3 regions of the Exiguobacterium alkaliphilum genome follow, and region 1 is predicted to be linked to each of the others. Evidence: riboswitches for the same ligand, from Rfam matches in the RefSeq annotation. Region 1 holds a riboswitch; each other region holds the start of a gene.
The links. Region 1 has a riboswitch for thiamine pyrophosphate ahead of tenA (thiaminase II). Riboswitches for the same ligand answer to the same signal wherever they lie in the genome.
Positions count from the first base shown of each region.

Region 2: it holds a riboswitch for thiamine pyrophosphate, as region 1 does, so the genes downstream of both, KB235_RS08700 (YkoF family thiamine/hydroxymethylpyrimidine-binding protein) here and tenA (thiaminase II) in region 1, are expected to answer to the same signal.
Region 3: it holds a riboswitch for thiamine pyrophosphate, as region 1 does, so the genes downstream of both, thiT (energy-coupled thiamine transporter ThiT) here and tenA (thiaminase II) in region 1, are expected to answer to the same signal.

Region 1 covers NZ_CP073101.1:533,029-538,553, reverse strand. Annotated here, with positions in the region: gene thiD (bifunctional hydroxymethylpyrimidine kinase/phosphomethylpyrimidine kinase) at 1-229, opposite strand, end outside; gene thiM (hydroxyethylthiazole kinase) at 226-1,014, opposite strand; gene tenA (thiaminase II) at 1,011-1,685, opposite strand; TPP riboswitch at 1,760-1,864, opposite strand; gene pelG (exopolysaccharide Pel transporter PelG) at 1,926-3,374, opposite strand; gene pelF (GT4 family glycosyltransferase PelF) at 3,355-4,773, opposite strand; gene KB235_RS02910 (DUF2194 domain-containing protein) at 4,770-5,525, opposite strand, start outside.
Region 2 covers NZ_CP073101.1:1,683,429-1,688,953, forward strand. Annotated here, with positions in the region: gene rlmN (dual-specificity RNA methyltransferase RlmN) at 1-411, shown strand, start outside; gene KB235_RS08685 (SMP-30/gluconolactonase/LRE family protein) at 557-1,438, shown strand; gene KB235_RS08690 (hypothetical protein) at 1,451-1,714, shown strand; gene KB235_RS08695 (GTP-binding protein) at 1,820-3,013, shown strand; TPP riboswitch at 3,076-3,176, shown strand; gene KB235_RS08700 (YkoF family thiamine/hydroxymethylpyrimidine-binding protein) at 3,255-3,848, shown strand; gene KB235_RS08705 (ECF transporter S component) at 3,841-4,416, shown strand; gene KB235_RS08710 (ABC transporter ATP-binding protein) at 4,409-5,525, shown strand, end outside.
Region 3 covers NZ_CP073101.1:2,134,461-2,139,985, forward strand. Annotated here, with positions in the region: gene rpmB (50S ribosomal protein L28) at 125-313, shown strand; gene KB235_RS11050 (thiamine diphosphokinase) at 372-959, opposite strand; gene thiT (energy-coupled thiamine transporter ThiT) at 959-1,531, opposite strand; TPP riboswitch at 1,607-1,706, opposite strand; gene rpe (ribulose-phosphate 3-epimerase) at 1,726-2,382, opposite strand; gene rsgA (ribosome small subunit-dependent GTPase A) at 2,387-3,271, opposite strand; gene pknB (Stk1 family PASTA domain-containing Ser/Thr kinase) at 3,318-5,261, opposite strand; gene KB235_RS11075 (Stp1/IreP family PP2C-type Ser/Thr phosphatase) at 5,267-5,525, opposite strand, start outside.

The sequences.
Region 1 (5,525 bases):
TGCACGCCTCGATTGAAAAATCGGAGCCGATCGCATCGAGTTGTTGCGCGAGCAATTCAGCCGATACCGCTTCGACGCCATGCACACCACGTGTGTTTTGCGCCGTGACTGCCGTCAAGACGCTCGTCCCGAATACACCGAGCTCTTGAAACGTCTTCAAATCGGCTTGAATGCCGGCGCCGCCGCCCGAATCAGATCCGGCAATCGTCAACACTTGTGCGCGCTTCATGACACCACCTCAATCCGGTCGCTCGGCAGTTCGACCGCGGTCATCTTCCCAAGCTCGTTCAAGAAATGAATTGGGAAATCGCCCGATCCCTCGGCACGTGCGGTCGCGAGTTCCCCGCAACGGGCGTATCCGGCGAGCGCCGTCGATGTCGCGGTCATCGCGTCAGCCTCAACCGCAAGAAACGCGCCGACGACCGCGCTGAGCAGACAGCCGGTCCCGGTCGTCCGCGTCATCGTTTCGGTTCCTCCTTTGATTTCAATCGTCACGTCCCCGTCGCTGACGACATCCGTCTCTCCGGTCATCGCGACGACACAGCGATACCGTTTGGCCGCCTCGCGCGCGACGTCTGTCACGTCTTGCAACGCTTCTCCCGTATCGACCCCGCGCGCGTGCGCCGTCCGGTCAATCAATGTCGCCATCTCACCGGCGTTCCCCCGGATGACCGTCACCTGCACCTGCTCGAGGATCGCAGTCGCCACTTGACGTCGAAACGCCGTCGCACCGACACCGACCGGATCGAAGACGATAGGACGTCCTGCAGCGTTCGCCGCTTGTCCCGCTCGAATCATCGTCCTTTCCGTCGTCGCATCGAGCGTGCCGATATTCAACACGAGCGCATCGCTCACCGTCGCCATTTCCGCTACTTCCTCGACAGCGGACGCCATGACCGGTGACGCACCGATCGCGAGCAATCCGTTCGCCGAGAAGTTGGCGACGACGATGTTCGTAACGTTATGGATGAGCGGCCGCTCGGCCCGTACTTTATCCCACAAATCACGCTTCATCGGCTCACCTCCACCGGTACGTCCCACGTCTCGAGCGTCCAGGCCATCTGCCAAAACGCCACTTCGTAATAACAGCTCTTCAAGAACAACTGACGGTAACGTTTGCGTTCGGCTTCTGTCGCTTGCTCGGCCAACAAGTCGAGCCGTTCAATCTGTTCTTCGACGAGTTCGCGGAACCATTCCGACCCATACGTCGCAATCCAAGCCGTATAGATCGGATGCTCCGGCTTTGCATCTTTCAATCGTTCGCCAATCTCGTAGTATACCCAGTAGCACGGTAAAATCGCTGCAAGTACGTCCCCGAGCGTCGGTCCGGCTTGTTGCATGTGCATCGCGTACGCATATGCGGTCGGCGCCGGCTCGAACGTACGTCGCTCTTCCTCGGTCACATCAAGCATCGTGAAGAACTCACGATGTAACGCGTGTTCCGCCTCGATCGTGTGGAGCGCGTGTGTCAAAAAACGGCTCGACAGTTCCATATCTTGCGCCACGATTGCCCCTCTCGCCTGCACTTTCGAAAATTGGTTCAGATAGTATGAGTCTTGCAGAACATAGTGGCGAAACTTCGCCTCGTCGAGCGTCCCTTCGCCGAGTGATCGGACGAACGGGTGGTCAAAACTCGCTTGGAACAAAGTATCCGCTTCTTGTCGGATGTGTTGGATGAACGTCATGATGAACTCCTCCTTTTGTATGGAAAAACGCCGCCTCCCATAACGGAAGCGGCGTCGGACATACAGCGTGAGAAAAGTCGTTTCGCCCACTTCCCTCCGCTAGCGTGAACTAGATCAGGTTCAAAGGGTCTGGACCTCGTCCATCTCAGCCGCGTCATGCGACTCCCCTAGTGGCAAACATTATGAAATTCGGTCGTCTTCAGACACATCATATCAATCTTTCGCTGAAATAGGAACCCTTCAACGCGAGAAGCGACGATTCAATGCCGTTCCCATCTGTGAGAAGCGCTCGATTCCGAGCTTGCGTCGATTCGAGGACGCGAACACGTAATAGTCGACTTTTCCCATGAAATACATCAAGCGCAAACCGGCGATAAAGAACGTGATGGTCGTACTGACGGCAAACCCGACGCCGTACCAATCGATGCCGAGCGGTAGCAGCGCCAGGGTGAAGAGTGCGTTGCCTGTGAAAAACGACAAGTTAACGAATAGTGCCCCGCGCCGGTCCTCAAAATAGAGAAGGAGTAGCGTCAAGACGAGAATCATCGCGTTCGCGAAAGCGGCGAGCGTCGTCATCCGAAAGATTTGACCGACTTCTTCCGGTACGCCAATCCAGCCGACGAACACACCCGCCATGAGAATGGCGAACAACGTGACGACCCCTTGGCTTCGTCCGAGACGAATCAATTCGTTCTTCAGGACGGTCGTCATCGTCTGTTTCGCCTTATCGATTTGATGCAAAGCGCCCCCGTAGTTGATGAGGCCGTAGAACGTGCGATACCGTTCATAAAAGCGTGTCTCGACGGCGACGACGAACAAGAGCTGGGTCGGGACAATCGTCAAGTAAGACCAGAATACGGCCGTGTCATAGTACGGGTTGAACACGAACGATTCCGCGACGACGGTCCGCCCCTCCCCGAACCAAATGATGAAGTTCGTCACCCAAATGCCAAGAACGTACAAGACGCCGATGGCGAACAAATCGGGGTAGAGATCAAAATAGCGGAAATAAGAAAACTCGTTCGTCGCATAGCGGAGCGGGAACGTCCGTAGCATCGCAAAGAATAAGCCGAACAGCGTGACGAGCATCCCGACCGTGAAGCCGAGCAACAGCTCCAAGCTCGTCGGGTCCACTAGGATGCGGCTAATCAAGAACACACCGCCAATCGCGATAAAACCGCCGAGTAAAAAGCTGTACGCGATCGCCTGATAAAACTTGGCCGCGCTCAAAAATAAGAACATGACCCAAATGACGTTAATCGTCATGAACAAGACGAACAAGACGAGCTTATACAAAAAATCGAGCGGTGAAATCATCCAAAAGATGCTGTACATGATGATTGCTGCGAGCATCGTCACTTTCAGCATTCCGGTAAAGACGGGAAAAATATCGTGTGCTTTCTTCTCGTAAAACAAATCGGCGACGTAGCGCGTGACGACGAGCTGTTGGAAACTGAACAAGATTTGCGAGAAGATGAACGCATAAGATACCGACAACATAAACAGCGTCCGTTCCTCGAGCGAGAGCATCGGCATTTGAAACGCCAGCCATTGAATCGTCCCGACGACCAAAATGACGATGAGCCAAGGTCCTGAGGTGACGAGACCGGAGAACGTGTACGCCTTCAGTCGGGATGAATAGTAGTCTTCTTGAAACAACTTCTGTAACTTAAACCCGATGCCCGCCATACTGTTCCCTCCTCGCTTCATAGATTGCTTTGTACCGGTCGACGAACTGTTGCAACCGGTAATATTGACGGACGCGTTCGCGGCCGTTCTTGCCGAAGCGCATCCGTTCAAGCGGATAATCTATCATCCACTCGATTTTATCGGCGAGTGCTTCCGGGTGGACAGGCGGCACGATGAACCCGGCTGGACCGAACGGGTCGTCCGAGCGTCCGTATAAAAGTTCCGAACAGGCACCGACGTCTGTCGCCACCCATGGGATACCGGCAGCCATCCCTTCTAGGACGGCTAGCGGCTGCCCTTCCGAGATGCTCGTCAGTAGCAACAAATCGAACGTCGGTAACCATTCCTGCACATTCACTTTCCCGACAAGTTCGACATAATCCGTCAGACCGCTCTGTTCAATCAACAACCGACATTCCTCGGCATATTCTTCGTCCTCATCGAGCGGGCCCATAATCGTCAGTTTAAAGAGACGGCGCCGTTCTTGTAAAATCTTCGCCCCATAAATCATCGTCTTTAAATCTTTAATCGGTACGACACGGACGATGGCCCCGATTTGAAACACGTCGTGCTCGACCGGCTCGATGACCGGACGGATGTGGCGATCGGCGATGCCGTTGGCGATAATCTTCGTCTTTTCGCTCGGTGCCCCAATCCATTCCTGATATTCACGATTCCGTTCAAACAGCGTAATAATCTCATCGGCCGCATTGTAAGCCTCGCGTGACAAGTGGTGGAAGAAACGGACCCAGCGCGGCTTGTACGGAGCCGGAATCCAGTAGGACTGAAGAATCTCTTCTTCCCGCTCACGGGAATAAATGCCATGCTCGGTTAATATGAACGGGATGCCTTGTGTCTCTTTCATATAGGAAGCGACCATCCCGGCGTAACCGGTCGACACGGAATGGACGAGATCGACGTCGGGGAGCGGCTGATGCAACACGCGAAGTACCGGCATGTACATGCTTTGCCACATCCAAAAGTAGTCGATGAAAGATCCACCGTTCATCTCTTCAGAATAGGCGGTCTTGACGTTGTGCCAGAAAAACTCACTGGCGAAAAACGCCTCACTCGAGGGGACTCGCGTCCCGATAATCCCGAGCGCTTGTCGATTCGGACTCTTCAACATCAGCCAATCCGACAGCTTCCGCTCTTCCTCAGGCGCGAGTTTCATCCGTCCTTTCCCCTTCACACCGGACTCGTTCAAATAGAGATGCGTGATTCCAGACACATTTTCCGGCAACACATACTTCATGTCCTCGGGACGCTTCACGGTCGGTTGGATGGAGATGATTTGAAACTCCACATCCGGCATCTCTTCAATCAGCGTCTGGGTCCAACTCGACACCCCTCCGCTCACGTACGGATAACTCCCTTCTAACACGAGTCCAATCTTCATGGTGTGCCTCCTTCGATGGCAATCTGAGCGTTCGCCGCCGTCAATGTGACCAAGTAGAGCGGGCGATCCGCTTCCATTTGTTCGACCGTCCCAAAGTCGAACGTACCTGTCTCAAGCGATTGTCCGGACTTGAGCCGGACCGTGAAATGCGACGGATTGACGAGCCCCTCGCCTGACAAGTAGACAGTCCCGTCATCAAACGAGACGTTCACGTCCGCCGCTTGGTAGGTGATGAGTTTTTCCGTCGCGTAATGCTGGGTATACGACTGCAGGTGCGGATAGTTTGTATTCACGTCGTCATTGATTTTTTTCAGACTGGCGAACATCGTGTCCCAGTCACGTCCAAGTGCCCGGTCGGGGTCGATAACGTCATCTGGGTGAATGAAGTGCGAGAAGACGCCAAAATTGGCAATCGCGTCGACCATCTGGAAAATCGAACCGCGCTCTTCCCCGTAATCGCTCGATACACGTGGAAAGTGGTAGACGTGAGGGTGTGTCTCATCGAACTCGAACTCTTGCACGAAATCCCCGTTCTCTGGTTCCCCGGTATAAAGCGACGCGATTGTGCGCAGTTCAGGTAACGCTTCAGCGATCGCATCGACGCCGGTCCGATTCAAGGCGTTCGACGGTGGGACGTACGATTTGAGCGTCTCAGCCGGGAAATAGTTCGCGAACACGGACTCGGCTTGAAGAAGCGACCGCTTCATCTCGTCTTTATCTTTCCACGGGATATAGCCATACGTCGGGTCAAT
Region 2 (5,525 bases), 1.2 Mb from region 1:
CTTCACGCGCCGAACGACGCGCTCCGGACACAGATCATGAAGATCAACCGGGCGTTCCCGCTCGACAAGCTCATGCCGGCCATCCGCTATTATGTCGAGAAGACGAACAAGCGAATCACGTTCGAGTACATTCTTCTCTCGAAAGTGAACGACTTGCCGGAACATGCCGAAGAGCTCGCCGACTTGATCGCGGACATCAAAGACAAGTCGTACGTCAACTTGATTCCATACAACCCGGTCAACGAGCATATCCAATATGAGCGCAGTACGTCGGAGGACATCATGGCGTTTTACGACATTTTGAAGAAACGTGGCGTCAACACGGGTGTCCGTCTCGAACATGGGACCGACATCGATGCGGCCTGCGGACAGCTCCGCAGCAAGCATATGAACGTGGAAGGTGCCAAATAAGTCGATTCTCCCGCTAACCTCAGCGGGAGTTTTTTTGTTGACGTCCGGACGCAGGACAGGATAAACAATTTTCAGAAATAGGACTAGAGACGTCCGGTCTAGGGAATAGTCTTTTGACATCACAGGAGAGAGTGGAGGCTATTTTATGGAGAACGTGAACGCGACATGTTGGATTCGAGTCAGAAATACGCTTGGGGAAGGGCCGTGTTGGGACGCTGAGTTGAAGCGATTCTACTGGGTCGACATAGAAGGGCACACGCTCTGGTGGTACGATGAGAAAGAAGATGAGCTCTCTTCAGCCGATATGGGCCAACAGATCGGCTTCGCCGTTCCGAAAGTGACGGACGGTGTCATCGTCGGATTGAAGGACGGTATCTATGAATGGGACGAGTCCTCAAAACAACTCGACAAGCTCGTCGAACTCGATGATGCGGACGGCGTGCTTCGATTCAACGACGGCAAGGCCGACCCGTATGGACGAATCTTTGCGGGAACGCTCCATTTGGAAGACGAGGAGAATGAGGCCACACTCTATCGGTTGGACCGCGACGGCACGACCGAAGAGATGCTCACAGGTCTGACCTTATCAAACGGTTTGACGTGGTCACCGGACCACAAATGGTTTTATCACATCGACACGCCGACCGAGACGGTTCGACGTTATCCATACGACTTGTCGTCCGGTACGTTTGGGGAAGGGGAGGTCGTCGTCGAATTTAAGGATGAGGACGGCTTCCCTGACGGCATGACCTCGGACGAAGAGGGTCATTTATGGATCGCCCACTTCGCCGGCGGTCGCGTCTCGCGCTGGAACCCCGAGACGGGCGAGAAAGTGCTCGAAGTCATGGTGCCGGCGCCGAACGTGACGTCATGCTGTTTCATCGGGGACGACTTGAAGCAACTCGCCATCACGACCGCGCGTGAAGGGATGGATGACGAGGCGCTCGAAACGTATCCGGATGCCGGGTCGGTGTTTAAAATCGATACGGAAGTGAAAGGGATGCCACTTTATCGTTTCGGACGTTAAGGAGGGAGAATCATGGTGAAACGCATGCTCGTTCGCGTAGGAATCGGTCTCGCGCTCGCGGCGGTGGCGCGAGTCGGGGTGAAGAAGTACCTCGACGACCGCGAGACGAACGATCATTCTTACCTCGAACCGAAATGGGACGAGACGCCGAGCGTCGACGCGGACAAAGATGAGGATGAGGTCGGCTTGACGCAGCTCGATTCGATTTATCGGGCCGAGTGGCAGGCGAACGCTTATCCACGCTCAGAGGCGGAACGGAAAGCACTCGAAGAATAGCCATGCCTGAAACACGCTCCTTGCGAGCGTGTTTTTTTGTTGACAAGATGGTCAATCCCGTTCATTATCTAAAAAGTAATGATTACTATTTGGGGGCTGTTAATGATGAAACGAATTCCAATCACCGTGTTGTCAGGCTATCTTGGGAGCGGCAAGACGACGTTAATGAACCATATTTTAAACAATCGCACCGGCAAGAAGTATGCCGTCATCGTCAATGATATGAGCGAATTGAATATCGATGAGCGTTTAATCGAACAAAGTGGATTTTCGCGGACCGATGAGAAGCTAGTCGAGCTGTCGAACGGTTGCATCTGTTGCACGCTCCGTGAAGACCTCCTCGAGGCGGTCCAAGAGCTCACGAACGACCGTGAGCTCGATGGGATCATCATCGAGTCGTCCGGCATCTCGGAACCGATTCCCGTCGCGCAGACGTTCACGTACGCCGATGATGCGCTCGGTATCGATTTGACGAGCCGTGTCTACATCGATGCGATGGTGACCGTCGTCGACGCTTACCGGTTCTTGAAAGATTTCAATTCCGGCGAGTCGCTCCATGAGCGGAAACAGGCGATCGATGAGACGGACGTCCGCGAAGTCGTCGACCTGCTCGTCGACCAGGTCGAGTTCGCCGATATCATCGTCCTGAACAAGGCAGACCGGGTATCCGAGACCGAGCTGAACGAGATGGCAGGTTTATTGAAGACGCTCAACCCGTCAGCAAAACTGTTGACGTCGGTCCATTCGAACGTCGATTTGACGGAACTGCTAGACGTCAACCTGTTCGATTTCGAGCAGGCGATGCATTCGGCCGGCTGGATCCAAGAGCTTGAGGCGGAAGAACACACGCCGGAGACCGAGAAATACGGCATCAGCTCGTTCGTCTATCGTCGGCGTCGCCCGTTCCACCCGGAGCGGCTCCACGCGTGGATTGAGCAGTTCCCAGAGGAAGTCGTCCGGGCGAAAGGGTTCCTTTGGATCGCCTCGCGCAACGACATCGCCTGCTTGTTCTCCCAGGCCGGATACGCCTCGACGCTCGAGCATGCCGGACGCTGGCTCGCGACGCTCCCGGAAGAGGAGCGGCGCTTGATGTTCGCGGCAGAACCGGAGCTCGCCGACGACTACATCGAACCGTACGGCGACCGCCAGACCGAGCTCGTCTTGATCGGGCAACGGATGGACCGCGCGACCGTCGAATCAGCGCTCGACGCCTGCTTGTTGACAGATGCCGAGATGGCGCTCGACTGGGCGACGCTCAAAGACACGCTCCCAGGGAACGGTGTCGTCACTTTCTCATAAACCGTTTACAAATCGAGAACGGTCGTCTATACTGTTCCTTGCATGACCAAACCGCATACATTGGACTACACTAGGGGTGCTTCGGCTGAGATGTGAGCATGGCTCCAATCCCTTATGACTCGATCCGGGTAATACCGGCGTGAGGAAGTGTGGCACTTTTTCTGATGGATTTTATTGGACGAGTGGCCGCATTCTCATGGATGCGGCTTTTTTGTGCATATAGAAAAAGGGGGAATACAACATGAACAACCAATGTGGAACGAGCCCGATCGTCGGGTTCCGCTTTACACTGAGCCCGATGACGTCCGATTTCGTCAGCGTCATCAAAGGGGCATTGAACGAGACGGACTTACAGAACGTCTGGCGTCACACCGACGACGTCTCGACGGTCATCCGGGGACGCAGTGAGCATGTGTTCGATGTGGCCAAAGCCGTCTTGTCGCATGCGACGAAGACAGGGACGCACGTCTCGATGAGCGGGACGTTCTCGGTCGGTTGCCCGGGTGACACGATGGGGGACAACTTGCTCGACGTGACGAGCGAGCCGGCGAACGGTAAGGTCGCGACCCAATACGTCTCCTCCCAGTTCGCACTTTATCCGCTCGGGGACCTGAATTATATGGACATCATCTATGAAGAGATCGATTTCGCGAAAGCGCGGGGCGTGTTCAACGAGTCGATGCATTACGCCTCCGGCATCCACGGCGACATCGAGCCGGTGTTCTCGTTTTATGAGGCGACGTTCGACCGGGTACGGGCGAAGATGAGCCACGTCGTCATGACGGTGACGTTCAGTGTGAACAGTCCGTCACATGAGGGACGACACGATGCTTAAATCGTGGAAGTTAAAAGAGATCGTCTTATTGTCAATTTTATCGGTCGTCTTCGCCGTCGTCTATTTGGCATTCGTCCACATCGGCAACTTGTGGGCCGGCCTGATTGGACCGATCGCCTATGAATGGATTTTCGGGATTTGGTTCATCGTCTCGATTATCGCGGCGTATATCATCCGAAAGCCCGGTGCGGCCTTTTTGTCTGAAGTGCTCGCGGCGACGATTGAGATGATGATCGGGAACGCCATCGGGCCACGCATCATTCTCGTCGGGATCATTCAAGGGCTCGGGGCCGAGGCGGCATTCGCCGTGACCGGCTACAAACGATACGACCTGTGGGTGCTCATGCTCGCCGGGTTCGGTGCGGCCGTGACGAGTTTCGCATATACATACGTCATGGGAGGCCTCGCAGCGCTCAGCCCGACGTACGTGGCGACGATGTTCGCCCTGCGCGCGACGAGCGGCATGCTCATCGCAGGTCTCGGTGGCAAAATCTTGAGTGACTTGTTGCTCAGGACGGGGGCGCTCGAAGGTTATGCACTCGCAAGGCAAGGACGCGTCCATGGTTGAGGCGGAGCAGTTGACGTTTCGTTATCCTGGCAAGTCGAAAGACGTGTTGGCAGACGTCACGCTCACGCTCCGGGATGGACGGACGCTCATCAGCGGGGCGAGCGGGTCGGGGAAATCGACACTGTTCGCCATGATGAACCGGCTCTATCCGGACAACTGTGACGGCATCGTGACCGGAAGGCTCGACTTGTTCGACCGGCCGTATGACACGTACGCGGCCGGCGAGGTGAATCGTCGGGTCGGCACCGTGTTCCAAGACCCCGACAGTCAGTTCGTCATGCAGACGGTCGAGGAAGAGCTGATCTTTACGCTCGAAAACTTTCACGTCCCCCGCGAGGAGATGATGGGGCGCGTCGAGATGATGTTACGGACGTTGCGGCTCGACAATTATCGACATCGCCACATCCATGACTTGTCTGGTGGCGAGAAGCAGCAAATCGCCGTCGCCTGTGCACTGATTGGCCGTCCGGAATGGCTCCTCCTTGATGAACCGCTCGCCCATCTCGACCCGGAGACCGCGGCTCGGTTCGTCCGTTGGCTCGACGGCGTCGCCCGTAGCGTCAACGTCGTCGTCATCGAACATCGCCCGTACGTGTGGGGCGATTTCTTCGACCGGCAAGTCGAACTTATGGAGGGGCGAATCGTCTACGATGGACCGTTCGAGATGCGCCCCGACTATACGTTCGCACCGATTACGAGCGAAAAAGGGGAACACAACTTATTTCACATACCGAATTTAAAACGAAAAGAATTCGAACTCGCAGCGAGTGACTTGACCGTCGCCGAGGGAGAGGTCGTCGCCATCCTCGGTCGTAACGGGAGCGGCAAATCGACATGGCTCAGGAGTCTCGCCCGGAACCATCGCGACGTCGGGCTCGTCCCGCAATCGCCGGCACACCTGTTCGTCACGAGCGAGGTGGCGCACGAGCTCGCGTACGGACACGATCACCCGATTGAAGACGTGTTGACGCGGCTCGGTCTCGAGCGATTACATGACGCCCATCCGCTCTCGCTCAGTCACGGACAAAAGCGCCGACTCGCGATTGGCGTGATGTTGCTCTCTGGGAAACGACTCATCGCGTTCGATGAACCGACCGCCGGACAAGACG
Region 3 (5,525 bases), 1.3 Mb from region 1:
TACCAGTAATGTCAAGTTTTTTTCTTGTCATACTATTATTTTCTAGTTGCATCGGGAAAAAACCCGTGCTAATATAAACGAGTGTCTATTAGGACGAACCCACATAAAAAAGGAGGGGAAACGCATGGCACGTAAATGCTACGTAACAGGTAAATCACCTAAGTCAGGTAACAACCGTTCGCACGCACTCAACAAGACGAAACGTACTTGGGGTGTAAACGTACAAAAAGTTCGTATTCTCGTTGACGGTAAACCGAAACGCGTTTGGGTTTCAGCTCGCGCTCTTAAATCAGGTCTCGTTGAACGCGTATAATCTTATACACGAACGAAACAAATCCCAGCGGCATGCGCCGATGGGATTTTTTTTGTGCTTATTTTTTGACGTACAAGACGAGGACCATACCGTCATGTACGACGAGTTCTGCCGTTTTTGCGTCCCACTCGTTTGAAATCGTCAACGCCTCGTGGCTGACGACGTCGTGACGGTCGAGCGGGTATTTGACGCCACGGATCGTGACGTTCGCCCGCTTCCATGGAATGAGCGACAAATAATGGTCGTCACGCCGCGCAAGCGCGTGTCGGCCCTCCCGTGCGAGAGAGACGATTTGGCCGTCGGCATAAAGACACATCTCCGGGTAAGCCTCGAGCAACCCGATGTTCCCGAGCGTCATGTCGAGCCTGCCTCCGAGCGCTCCGTAGACGAGCATCTCGTCAGCCCCATGCCCGCGTGCCGCCTCGAGGGCGATCTCGAGGTCGGTCACGTCTTTTTCAGACGGATAGCGTAACGCCTCATCCGGTACGACTCCCGTGAACGAATCGAAGTCGCCGACGACGAGGTTCGGTTCAATCCCTTGGGCGAGGAGCGTCGCGTAACCCCCGTCGACGGCGATGACGTAATCGACGTCGTCGGGAAGAGACGGAACGGGTGACGGACTAGCCGCCACAATCAAGACACGCATTAGCGGACGTCCCGCGTGGCGAGCGTCGCGAAGCGCGGCGCCGTCGTGAACAAGAGCACGAGCACAATCGTCGCAATCAAGAAGGACGGGAGCATATACGTCATGTTATAGCCGAGCGAATAGGCGACGACCGGCCCTTCCGCATATTGGGCGAAGAAGACGATTCCCGACAGGACGTGCGCGGCGTAACGGAGGAGCGAACCGAGGAGCGCCCCGAGCACCAAATAGAGGACGAGCGTCTTTTTCGAACCGTCTTTGGCGGCCCGTTTCACTTGTCCGGCGAAGACGCCCGCCATCCCGACGAGGCCATACGCGAACGTGTAGTCGACTAAAAATTGGACCGGCGTGAAGATGTAGGCGCCGAACAGCAGTTGGAGCGTCCCGACGAGCGCGCCGGTCGCGAGACCGCCTTTTAATCCATGGCGATACGCCATCACGAAAATCGGCAACATGACGAGTGTGATCGACCCACCTTGCGGCATCCGATACGGCATGAGCAAATCAAAGATCAAGGCGAGCGCCGAGAAGAGTGAAATCTCAATCAGCGCCTGTAGTGTTAATTTTTGTTTCATTTTCCATTTCCCCCTTTATCGTAAAGAACGACAAAAAGCAGCATGACGTAAACGCCATGCTGCTTGGATTCGCAACGTGCATTTTCGCCACATCCCTACGTCCGTGTGAACGGAACAGGTTCAAAGGGTTAGCGCATGCCTCTCAGCCACAGATGTGACACCCCTTGCGACAATATTTGTTGTTCTATCCTCGATTATACACGAGATGCGTTGCGAATGCCATCGATTGCTGCTTTATAGTCCGGTTCGTTGTAAATCGCCGAGCCCGCAACGAGGACGTCAGCCCCTGCGTCGATGCACAGTTTCGCCGTCGTCGCGTTCACGCCGCCATCAATCTCGATTTCAAAGTCGAGCCCACGTGCTTGACGCATCTCGCGGAGTGCCGCGATTTTCGGAACGACCGACTCGATGAACGCCTGCCCCCCAAAGCCCGGGTTCACGGTCATAAGAAGCACCATGTCGACGTCTTGGACGACATGCTCAATCGTACTGATTGGCGTATGCGGGTTCAAGACGACCCCACTTTTCGCCCCGGCCGCCTTGATTTGTTGCAAGACGCGATGTACGTGATTCGTCGCCTCGACGTGGATCGTGACGATGTCCGCTCCCGCTTTAATGAAATCATCGACGAACCGTTCCGGCTGGTCAATCATCAAGTGGACGTCCAATACCATGTCGGTCTTTTGACGTAAGCTCGAAAGGACAGGCAAGCCAATCGAGATGTTCGGGACGAACTGTCCGTCCATGACGTCAAAATGGATATAATCGGCCCCGGCCGTCTCGACCGCTTTCACTTCTGCTTCTAGGTTGGCGAAGTCCGCCGCTAAAATCGATGGTGCAATTTTAATCATCAGTTCAGTACCTCCGTTGTCTATCGTTAATCTCTTCCATAAACGTAACATAGTTGTCGTAACGAGTGGAAGCGATTTCGCCCGATTCGACGCCCGCCTTGACGGCACAGCCCGGCTCGTTCACGTGGGCACAGCCCCGGAACTTGCAGTCGTCATGTCGTTCGACGAACTCGGGGAAGCACCAACGCAACTCTTCCGCTTCGAGCTCTTGTGGGAACTCGAGGCTTGAGAAGCCAGGCGTGTCGGCGACGAGACCACCGCCGAGTTGAATCAGCGTGACATGACGCGTCGTATGCTTCCCGCGGCCGAGCGACTTCGAGATTTTCCCGGTCGCAAGCTCAAGATCTGGCGCGACGGCGTTCAACAGTGAACTCTTCCCGACACCGGTCTGGCCCGCAAATACACTTGTCTTCGCCTCGAACAAGTCCCGTATCGCCTCGACCCCAGACCCTTTCTCTGTCGACGTCTCGATGACGTCATAGCCAATCGACCGATAGAGCGAAGCCGCCTGTTCAATTGCTTCCATCTCATCCTCATTCAGCAGGTCCATCTTCGTCAACACGATGATCGGATGAATCTGTTTCGATTCAATCAAGACGAGAAAACGATCGAGCAAGTGATACGAGAACGCCGGTTCCTTCACCGAGAACAGTAAGAACGCTTGATCGATATTGGCGATCGGTGGTCGGACGAGGTGGTTCGACCGCTCGTCGACGGCTAAAATGTAGCCGGTCCCGTCTTTTTGATCTTGAATCTCAACATCGTCTCCGACGACCGGCGAGATGTTGCGATTACGGAAATTTCCGCGTGCACGACAGCGAATCTCTTGCTTTGTTTCTGTCATGACATCGTAAAAACCGCCTTGTAGGCGAATGATCGTTCCTTTCATCCTGTTTCCTCCTAGAAAAAGAGGTGACGCGCACGCCACCTCTTTGTTATTGTGCATCCTTCGCTTGGGCGTACGTGACCGAGTCGGTCCGAACGACTTCCCCATCGACTTCAATCGTCGCCGTCCCGACTTCGTCAGGCGCGATGACGAGCGTATAGGAGTATGTCGTCGTCTCCGTTATCTTATCACGGAGCACTTCAATCTCGCCACGCGCATCGACCGTCCGAATGACGACCTCGACGGGATCAGGCGTCTCGCCATCTGCCGGTGGTTCGATCTCTACGCTCACTTCTCGTTCGATGGACGCATCCGTCGGTTCGACACCGAGCGAGACGATGACCGTCAATTCCGTACCTGGGTCAACGGCCGTGCCTGCTGTCGGCAGCTGGCGGATGATTTGGTTCGAAGGTACGCTCGTCGAATACTCGTCACGCTTGACGATTTTCAAGTTGTTTTGTTCGGCGTACGTCGTCGCTTCTTCGAACGTGTAACCGGCCAAGTTGGCAAGTTCGATTTTATTGCTGCCCGTCGACACGACGAGCGTGACCGTCACTTCTGACGGGACGACTTCTTCGCCCGGAGCGAGCGATTGTGAGATGACATCTCCGTTATCGACCGTCTCCGAAGCTTCTTTTTGGATGTCGATATCCGTGAAGTCCAAGTCTTTCAACGTTCGCTCTGCCGCCGACTGGGACAACCCTTCGACGTCCGGCATCCGGACCGTCTCTTTCCCTGCCGAGACGACGAGCGTGACCGTCGTACCGCGTTTTGGCTTCCGTCCGGCCGGTGGATTTTGTGAAATGACGTTACCAGCTTCGATGTTGTCACTAGCCCGTTCCGTCACATCGACGACGAAGCCCGAAGCCTCGAGTTCTGTCGTCGCCTCGTCTTCAGTCATTCCGACGACGTCAGGTACGACGGACCGTGACATCTCGTCTGCGACGACGTACGCCCCGATTCCACCGCCGATGAGTAACAGCGCGAGCAATAACCAGAGCCACCATTTGCGTTTCTTCGGCTTCTTGGCGTCCGGTTTCGGTTCGACCGGTGCGACCGGTTTCGACGGCTGCTCGCTCGGTGGCGTCGTCTCTTCCGCGACGACCGGTGCCATGACGAGCGTCTGGTCGAACGCATCTTGTTCCGCATTCACTCGTTTCGGCTCGTTCGCGCGCGCCGGATCGAGTGAAGTCATGCAGTCTTTCTTGAATGAGGCGACCGACGTGTGTCGTGCGCCAGGCGATTTCGCGAGCGCCTGCATGATACAGTTCTCGAGCGCTTGCGGAATCTTCGGGTTCAAGTCCATCGGTCGAATCGGGTCGTCTTGCAGATGCTGAAGTGCGACGGCGACCGGTGTCTCTCCGATGAACGGAACACGTCCGGTCACGAGTTCGTACAACACGGCACCGAGCGAATAAATATCCGATTTCTCGTCGGCGAACTTTCCACGTGCCTGCTCTGGTGAGAAGTAATGGACCGAGCCGAGCACCGACATCGTATGCGTGAGCGTCGCGTTCGACATGGCGACGGCGATGCCGAAGTCCGTCACTTTCACGTTCCCGTTTTGGTCGATCATCATGTTTTGCGGTTTGATGTCGCGATGGATGATTCGGTTCGCATGGGCGTGGTCAATTGCATCACAAATCTGTCCCATGATGCGTAACGCCTCTTCGACAGATATGTATTCTTCTTGCAAGTATTGTTTGAGCGTCATCCCATCGACATGTTCCATGACGATATAATAGATGTCTTGCTCATCCCCGACGTCATAGATGGCGACGATGTTCGGATGGTTGAGGCTAGTTGCCGCGTGGGCTTCTCGTTCGAACCGTCGGATAAACTGTTCGTTATGCGAGAATTCAGATCGTAACACTTTGATGGCGACAGTACGGTTCAAAATCTCATCGTGGGCCCGATAGACATTTGCCATACCCCCGCTGCCGATTTGCTGTTCGATCCGATAACGATCGTTAATTCGTTCTCCGCTTCGCATCGGATTCATCCTCTCTTTCTATCTGTAAATTGGACGATAGCGACGGTAATGTTGTCGCTTCCGCCCAAGCGGTTGGCTTGATTGATCAATTGATCGGCTTTGACGTCAGCAGAAATCGGACGTTCGAGCACGAGCAAAATATCTTCATCCGTCAAGTGATTCGTCAACCCGTCCGTACAGATTAAGATTGTGTCGAATTCAGGTTCGGCAAATACTTGTAAATCAGGTTCGACGTGCTCGTTCGAACCAATCGCGCGCGTGATG